DNA from 2 places in the Marinobacter sp. MDS2 genome. Region 2 is predicted to be linked to the other one. Evidence: predicted binding sites of a transcription regulator. Region 2 holds the regulator's gene; the other holds the start of a gene.
What was found. The regulator sigma-54, encoded in region 2, starts transcription at its own class of promoters, with help from an activator protein. The targets are predictions, from matches to a motif close to ANTGGCATNNANNTTGCTNT.
Positions count from the first base shown of each region.

Region 1 (3,657 bases), on a different contig from region 2:
TAATACCGCAGCTTTCGTAACGATTGTGGCGCTGCCTTTTCAACCCTTGGTGTCGTTTGCCTCCACGACGACGGGCCAGGAAGATGCTGACGCTGTAGCGAGTGCAGGGCAGTTGTATGAAGGGCATGGCTTTGCACCTTTGACGGACGATGAAATGTCGTCGGTATCGGGGCAGCGCAGCGTCGGTTTGCTGGATCGAATTGAAAAAGTGGCTGCCATGCCAGAGAAAGCTGCAGATGCGGATGGCGGCAGTGCTGAGGAACTCGGCTTGGACGCGGTTGAAGGTGTACGCCTGGCGGCGAACGTGTTTGTGCCGGTGTTAAGCTTCCTGGATTCCGACCTCACGATATCGGGCGTCAAATACCGGGAAGGAGAAGAGCGATATTCGATCCGGGACGATGGTGCGATATCTCTGGCGCTGCCGGAGCGTATCGAGGAAATCCGGATGGACAATATCCGGGTAGCAGGCAGCAATGGCGCATCGATGGGCAGTGTCAGTATTCAGGATATTCGTTTTCACCCTGCGTCCAGTATGACCATTTATACCCGCTAACCGAAAGTTGGCGGTCAAAAAAATGCCCGGCTACTAGCCGGGCATTTTTGTTGGATCACGAGAGTCAAGCGCTTGCAAAAACGGTGCTGCTGGACACGTTGGTCTGCTGGCCTTGAGCGCCGTAGAGCTTCTGTTGCCCGGAAGCGCCGCGGAAGATGTCGGTCACCCGTGCGAGCCGTTTTTGCAGGTGCCCGACCACCCGCCCGTTGTTCTGGTTCAGTGACTGGCACTCTCGCATTTTTTGATCGGCGGCTTTCCAGAGCTGATACAAATCATCCATGCCGCCTGCCCGAATAAAACGCGAAGGCTCGCCGGCGTCCGGGCGGTAGCCCATGTTTACAAGATGATGGATTTTTTGCCGAGCTCGATCACGGATTGTTCCAAGTATTTGGTTCTTTTCTTCCGTGAGCTCGTGCAGTGGGGTTATATCCGCAGAGGCCAATGCCTCTTTCTCCTGAAGGAGGAGATCCGCCAGTACGTCCAACTGGCGGATGTCTTCACGAAGAAGGGTCTTCAATTCATCGATAGCGGCCATACTCTACTCACCCAAAAATGCTTTCATCCATCTCAAGCATTTTCTGGGCCAGTTTATCTGCGTCGATCTTGTAGGAGCCGTTATCGAGTGCAGCGCGGATTTCCGCAATTCGATCGTCGTCCATTTCCGGGTAATCGCCGAGCTTTTGTTCAAGCTGTTTCAGGTTCTTAGCCTGACTGCTGAGGCTCACGTTCTCACCACGGGCCGCCGGGCCTTGTGCCTTGGCTTGATCGGCAGGTGCTGTTGTGGTGTTGCTCGACGCTTTGTCGGCCTGGGTTCTGGTGGTGTTGACCTGGCCTGGGCCAATTCCATTTAAGTCAACTGACATAAGATTACCTACTTGCCTGGGGCCACATCGGACAGTGGCGGAATCGGGTTTGTATCTGGTTAACGGCAAGTTGTTGCCGGACTTTAGTCTATGGAGGAAAAAAATTTCCGCCCGCACTTCCCGCGGGTTACTGCATGGGAATTTCGACTCGTCCCGGTGCAACAACAGTTGCCTTAACGGTTCGAGCGGAGCGAAGGTTCTCTACCAGCACTTGCTCGCCGATGCTGGCGTTGCCCAGTGCTTTGCCTCTGGAGCTCACCGAAAAAGAACCGGATCGGGCAAGGATAATAACATGGTCGCCTCGTTCGATGGCATCGGGCGCTTCCAGCAAGTCTGGTGTCAGCACGGTGCCGGTTTTCACAGGGCGTCTAACCATCATCCCTTGAATATTGTTTATGTCGGTGAGCGTGCCTCGGCGGCTGGCGTTCAGTTGAACTTCGCTTGTGGTCAAAGCCGCGCTCGATAACCGCTCCCCACGGGTCAGCGGGCGTGCGGCGACAATCGCCGGGCCGTACGCCTCCACGGAAGCCGTTACGTACATTCGCCAGGGGCGCTTGCCCGTGCAGCTGATAAGAATCGAGGGACTGGGTGTGCGCAGGGGATCACTCACAAACTCCAGCTCAGGCTCCCCGTCGCATGGCGCCAGCTTCAAACGACGATCCACGTTACCTATTTTGTACTCAATTCGCCGATTGAGCTGGCGCTGTTCTTCGGCCCATGTGTGCAGGAAACGCTCTGCCATTTGGCGAATATCGCTGGCGGTTGTGTTTTGCCCGGCGGACACGGGCAAACTGAAAACCAGTGTCAGCGCGAAGAAAATGAGGGTACGCATCTTGGGTGCTTTGTCCTATGCTGTCGGTAAGTCTGTCGCCCTTTAAAAAAAGTTAAGAATCTCGGCATATGGCCGTTACACTAAGTCTTAATTCCGAGCCTTTAAGCTACAAAGCAAAATCAGTGCCGGTTAGGGCATTCCAGGAGCAGAACGACATGACAGGGGTACTTCAAAGCGTTAATCAGCGCACCCAGCTGGTGGGCCAGAATCGGCTTGAGCTATTGCTGTTCCGGCTCCGTGGTCGGCAGGTGTACGGCATTAACGTATTCAAAGTGAAAGAAGTGTTACAGTGCCCGAAACTGTCGTCTATTCCTAACAGTCGCGCAGTCGTGCGGGGGGTTTCCCATATCCGAGGAGAAACCATTCCCATTGTCGATATGAGTATGGCTATTGGATTGCCCGGAATTCCGCAGGAGCAGCTCGCGACAAGCTTCGTCATCATCACGGAATACAACCGGAAGACTCAGGGGTTTCTGGTGTCCGGTGTTGATCGTATTTTGAACATGAATTGGGAAGAGATCTTGCCCCCACCGAAAGGTGCCGGAAAAGATGTTTACCTGACGGCGGTCACCAAGGTTGATGAAAAACTAGTGGAAATCATTGATGTAGAGAAGATTCTTTCAGAAGTTTCTCCGCTACGTGAAGACGTCAATGATGAGTTGGTGACCCGCAGTGCTGCTAGGGAGAAGCGTCACCTGCCGGTTCTCGTGGTGGATGATTCTTCCGTAGCCAGACGCCAGATCAGTCGGTGTCTGACTGCGATCGGAATGGAGGTGATTACTCATAACGATGGCAGGCAGGCGCTGGATTACCTGAAAGGCTTGGTTCGGGATGGTTCATCAATACGAGACCATCTTTCGTTAATTATTTCCGATGTCGAAATGCCCGAGATGGACGGCTATACACTGGTCACTCGAATTAAAGAAGACCCCGCCCTGAAAGATACGTTCATTATGTTGCATACGTCGCTTAGCGGTGTTTTTAATCTGGCCATGGTTAAGAAGGTGGGGGCGGACGATTTTATGGCAAAATTCAGCCCGGATGAGTTGGCTGAGCGCGTGATGGAATTGATCGGTCAGGATTGATGCCTCGGTTAACCGTTTTACCCATGATAGAGATGCAATGAACGCGGAAATTACGCCTCGGGAATACGAAGAGTTCAAAACGTTCTTGCAGAATGCGTGTGGCATTTTGCTAGGCGATAACAAGCAGTATCTGGTGAAAAGTCGCTTACGCAGAATTCTTGAGGATAACGGCCTGAGCTCCCTTGGTGAGCTGTTGGAGCGACTCAAACGTTCCGGGCGCATGGGGTTGCGTGAAGTGGTGATCGATGCGATGACCACCAACGAGACGCTTTGGTTTCGGGATAACCACCCGTTCCGGATTCTGCAAGATAAATTGCTGCCGGA
Region 1 covers NZ_JAVAJF010000003.1:263,098-266,754, forward strand. Annotated here, with positions in the region: gene Q9245_RS14400 (pilus assembly protein PilB) at 1-553, shown strand, start outside; gene Q9245_RS14405 (flagella synthesis protein FlgN) at 618-1,088, opposite strand; gene flgM (flagellar biosynthesis anti-sigma factor FlgM) at 1,096-1,416, opposite strand; gene flgA (flagellar basal body P-ring formation chaperone FlgA) at 1,544-2,248, opposite strand; gene Q9245_RS14420 (chemotaxis protein CheV) at 2,404-3,333, shown strand; gene Q9245_RS14425 (protein-glutamate O-methyltransferase CheR) at 3,371-3,657, shown strand, end outside.
Region 1: the regulator sigma-54 is predicted to act here: its motif matches at 2,359-2,378, upstream of flgA (flagellar basal body P-ring formation chaperone FlgA).

Region 2 (3,657 bases):
AAGGTTCTGATGGCAGTTCTCAGGGCCAGCAATCTGGCCAAAAGCTACAAACAGAAAAAAGTGGTTCTGGATGTTTCACTGGAAATCCGTTCCGGCGAAATCGTCGGCCTGCTCGGCCCTAACGGCGCCGGCAAAACCACCTGCTTTTACATGATTGTCGGACTGGTCCCGGCTGACCATGGCCGCATCACCATCGACAACAACGACATCACCCCCCTGCCCATGCACGGGCGTGCCCGCAAAGGCATCGGCTACTTGCCACAGGAGGCGTCAGTATTCCGTAAGCTGACCGTGCGCGACAACATCATGGCCATTCTGGAAACGCGCAAATCGCTTTCCAAGGCGGATCGTGAGGCCAAGCTGGAAGAGTTGCTGGAAGAGTTCCACATCACCCACATTCGTGACAGCCTGGGTATGGCGCTTTCTGGCGGTGAACGTCGCCGGGTAGAAATCGCCCGGGCATTGGCAATGGAGCCGGCCTTCATTCTTCTGGACGAACCCTTCGCCGGCGTAGATCCCATTTCCGTCAGCGACATCAAACACATCATCCGGCACCTTCGCGACAAAGGCATTGGCGTTCTGATCACCGATCACAACGTGCGCGAAACACTGGATATTTGTGAGAACGCTTACATTGTCTCGGGCGGCCACATCATTGCATCGGGCAACGCAGATGCCATTCTGGCCAACCAGCAAGTGAAGGAAGTGTACCTTGGGGATGAGTTCCGACTTTAGACAATCGTAGACCTGAAGGCCGGGCTGATTGTTTTGCTGAACGCGAGCAAGTAAACTCGGCAGGGTACTTGCTTAAATTGTTGATCGCGTACTGTAAGTTACCAGCACACAACAATTTTTTATATTTGCAAGCAATGCTTTTGATCAGGATACGAGCACGTTATGGATATTGAGCCATGGTTATGAAAGCTTCATTACAGCTTAAAATGGGCCAAAGCCTAACCATGACCCCCCAGCTGCAACAAGCCATTCGGCTACTGCAGCTTTCCACGTTGGATCTACAGCAAGAAATCCAGCAGGCACTCGACTCCAACCCGATGCTGGAAACCTCCGAGGACGACGATCAGGCAGATTCAGTCGAGCAGCAGGAAAACAACCACGACGAACAACACGAGACTGCCTCGGCGCCGGAAGAATCCGCTTCAGATTCGCAAAGTACGGACTGGGACGAATCGGAAACCGCACCCGACTGGTCAGCGGAAGATCAAACACCCGACAATATCCCTGACGACCTGCCGGTCGATACTGCCTGGGACGACATCTACCAGTCAGCACCAGCTCCGGCCAGCCGTGGCGACGATGAAAACGACTCCGACTTCGAAACCCGAAACTCGCCCAGCGAAACCCTGCACGACCATCTGGAATGGCAGCTGAACCTGACCCCGCTCAGCGAACGGGATCAGGCGATTGCACACGCCCTGCTGGATGCGGTCGATGACCGGGGCTACTTGACGTCTTCCATCGAAGAAATTCATTCCGGCCTGTTTGAAGGCTCAGAAGACGATCCATTGGAACTCGACGAAGTGCAGGCGGTTCTGCACCGACTCCAGCACTTTGATCCACCGGGGGTGTTTGCCAGAGATCTTCAGGATTGCCTGATGATCCAGCTTGGCCAGCTGCCACCGGACACCCCATGGCTGCGCCAGGCCAAGCTGGTCGTGACCCAGTTTCTGCACTTGCTGGGCAACCGTGACTACGCGCAACTGCTTCGCCGTAGCCGGTTGAAAGAAGATCAGCTGAAAGAAGTGTTGGGGCTGATCACCAGCCTGAACCCGACCCCCGGCGACAGCATCGACCGTACAGAACCAGACTATGTCATTCCGGATGTCATCGTGCGCAAACATGAAGGCCGGTGGCGCGTGGAGCTCAATCCGGAAATTGCCCCGCGCATTCGCGTAAACGCGAGCTATGCTTCATTAATACGACGGGCGGACAGCAGCGCCGATAACACCTACATGCGCGACCAACTGCAGGAGGCCAAGTGGTTTATCAAAAGCCTGCAGAGCCGCAACGAGACCTTGCTCAAAGTGGCCACTCGCATTGTGGAATACCAGCAGGGCTTTCTGGATCATGGTGACGAAGCCATGAAACCGCTCATCCTGTCGGACATTGCCCAGGCGGTGGATATGCACGAATCGACCATATCCCGGGTTACCACGCAAAAATACATGCATACACCCCGAGGCATTTTTGAGCTTAAATACTTTTTCTCCAGCCACGTGGGCACTGCCGAGGGTGGAGAATGTTCCTCAACGGCGATTCGTGCGATGATCAGAAAACTGATTGCGGACGAAACTCCGAAAAAGCCATTGAGTGATAGCAAAATTGCAGCCATGCTAGGAGAACAGGGAATCAATGTTGCCCGACGTACCGTAGCCAAGTACAGAGAGGCGATGCACATCCCTCCCTCGAACGAGCGTAAACGTTTGGTTTAAGGATTCGTCAGTACAAGAGGTGCTGACACTCAGTCCGGCAAAAGCCGGCTATATGACAACAGGAGAAGCCTATGCAACTCAACATTTCAGGCCATCATGTAGAACTGACTCCCGCACTAAAGGATTACGTAAACACCAAGTTTGATAAGCTTGAGCGACACTTTGACCACATCAGTAATTGTCAGGTGACGCTGCAAGTTGAGAAAGTTCGCCAGATGGCCGAAGCTACCCTCCACGTGATTGGTGGCGAAATTCACGCAAAGGCTGAAAACGAGGATATGTACGCCGCCATCGACGGCCTGGTCGACAAACTCGACCGCCAGATCCTCAAACATAAAGAAAAGACAGTTGCCCGGATGCAAGGTAACGGCTAACGCGCCTCTTAGCGTGAAACCGAACCGGGTGTTTCAATAAAACGTGCTGCGGCAGGAGTATGATCCGGCCGCAGCCTTTTTTTTACGGAAATGAAGTCGATCTATGAGCGATTCATCCCTGACCATCGACAACATTCTGGCTCCAGAACTGACTCTGTGCCGTGTTGCAGCGTCAAGCAAGAAGCGTGTACTGGAGTTTATCGCCGAGCACATTCACCAGCAGGATGAAAGTCTCAACGATACAGATATCTTCAACAACCTGGTGTCGCGGGAGCGGCTGGGCAGTACCGGCATAGGCGAAGGCATCGCCATTCCCCATTGCCGGCTGGACGGGCTGAATAGGGTCATCGGCGTGTTGATGACTCTGGCCGAACCGGTCGAGTTCGATTCCATCGACAACCAGCCCGTCGATATTGTTTTCGCCCTGGTTGTGCCCAAAGAAGCGACCAGCGAACACCTGGAGCTGCTCAGTCAGCTCGCTGAAAAGTTTAATGAAAGCTCTTTTTGCGAAAAGCTGCGCCAGTGCCAGGATACCGACCATCTGCACAAGGCCATGATTTCGAATCAGAACTGATACGAATTCAGCAAAAGCGCGCAGCATGAGAGGAACACTGTTATGAAGCTGATCATCGTCAGCGGCCGCTCAGGCTCGGGAAAAAGTACCGCCTTGCACGTACTGGAAGATTTGGGGTTTTACTGCATCGACAACCTCCCCATAGGGCTCCTCTTCCCTCTGACCCAGGAAGCCGCCACCCAGGAGGCGACCACTCGCCTGCGTAAAATGGCAGTCAGCATTGACGCACGCAACCTGTCGGGCGAGCTGGCCAACTTCG
Region 2 covers NZ_JAVAJF010000001.1:852,862-856,518, forward strand. Annotated here, with positions in the region: gene lptB (LPS export ABC transporter ATP-binding protein) at 10-735, shown strand; gene Q9245_RS04070 (RNA polymerase factor sigma-54) at 918-2,450, shown strand; gene hpf (ribosome hibernation promoting factor) at 2,522-2,824, shown strand; gene ptsN (PTS IIA-like nitrogen regulatory protein PtsN) at 2,928-3,398, shown strand; gene rapZ (RNase adapter RapZ) at 3,441-3,657, shown strand, end outside.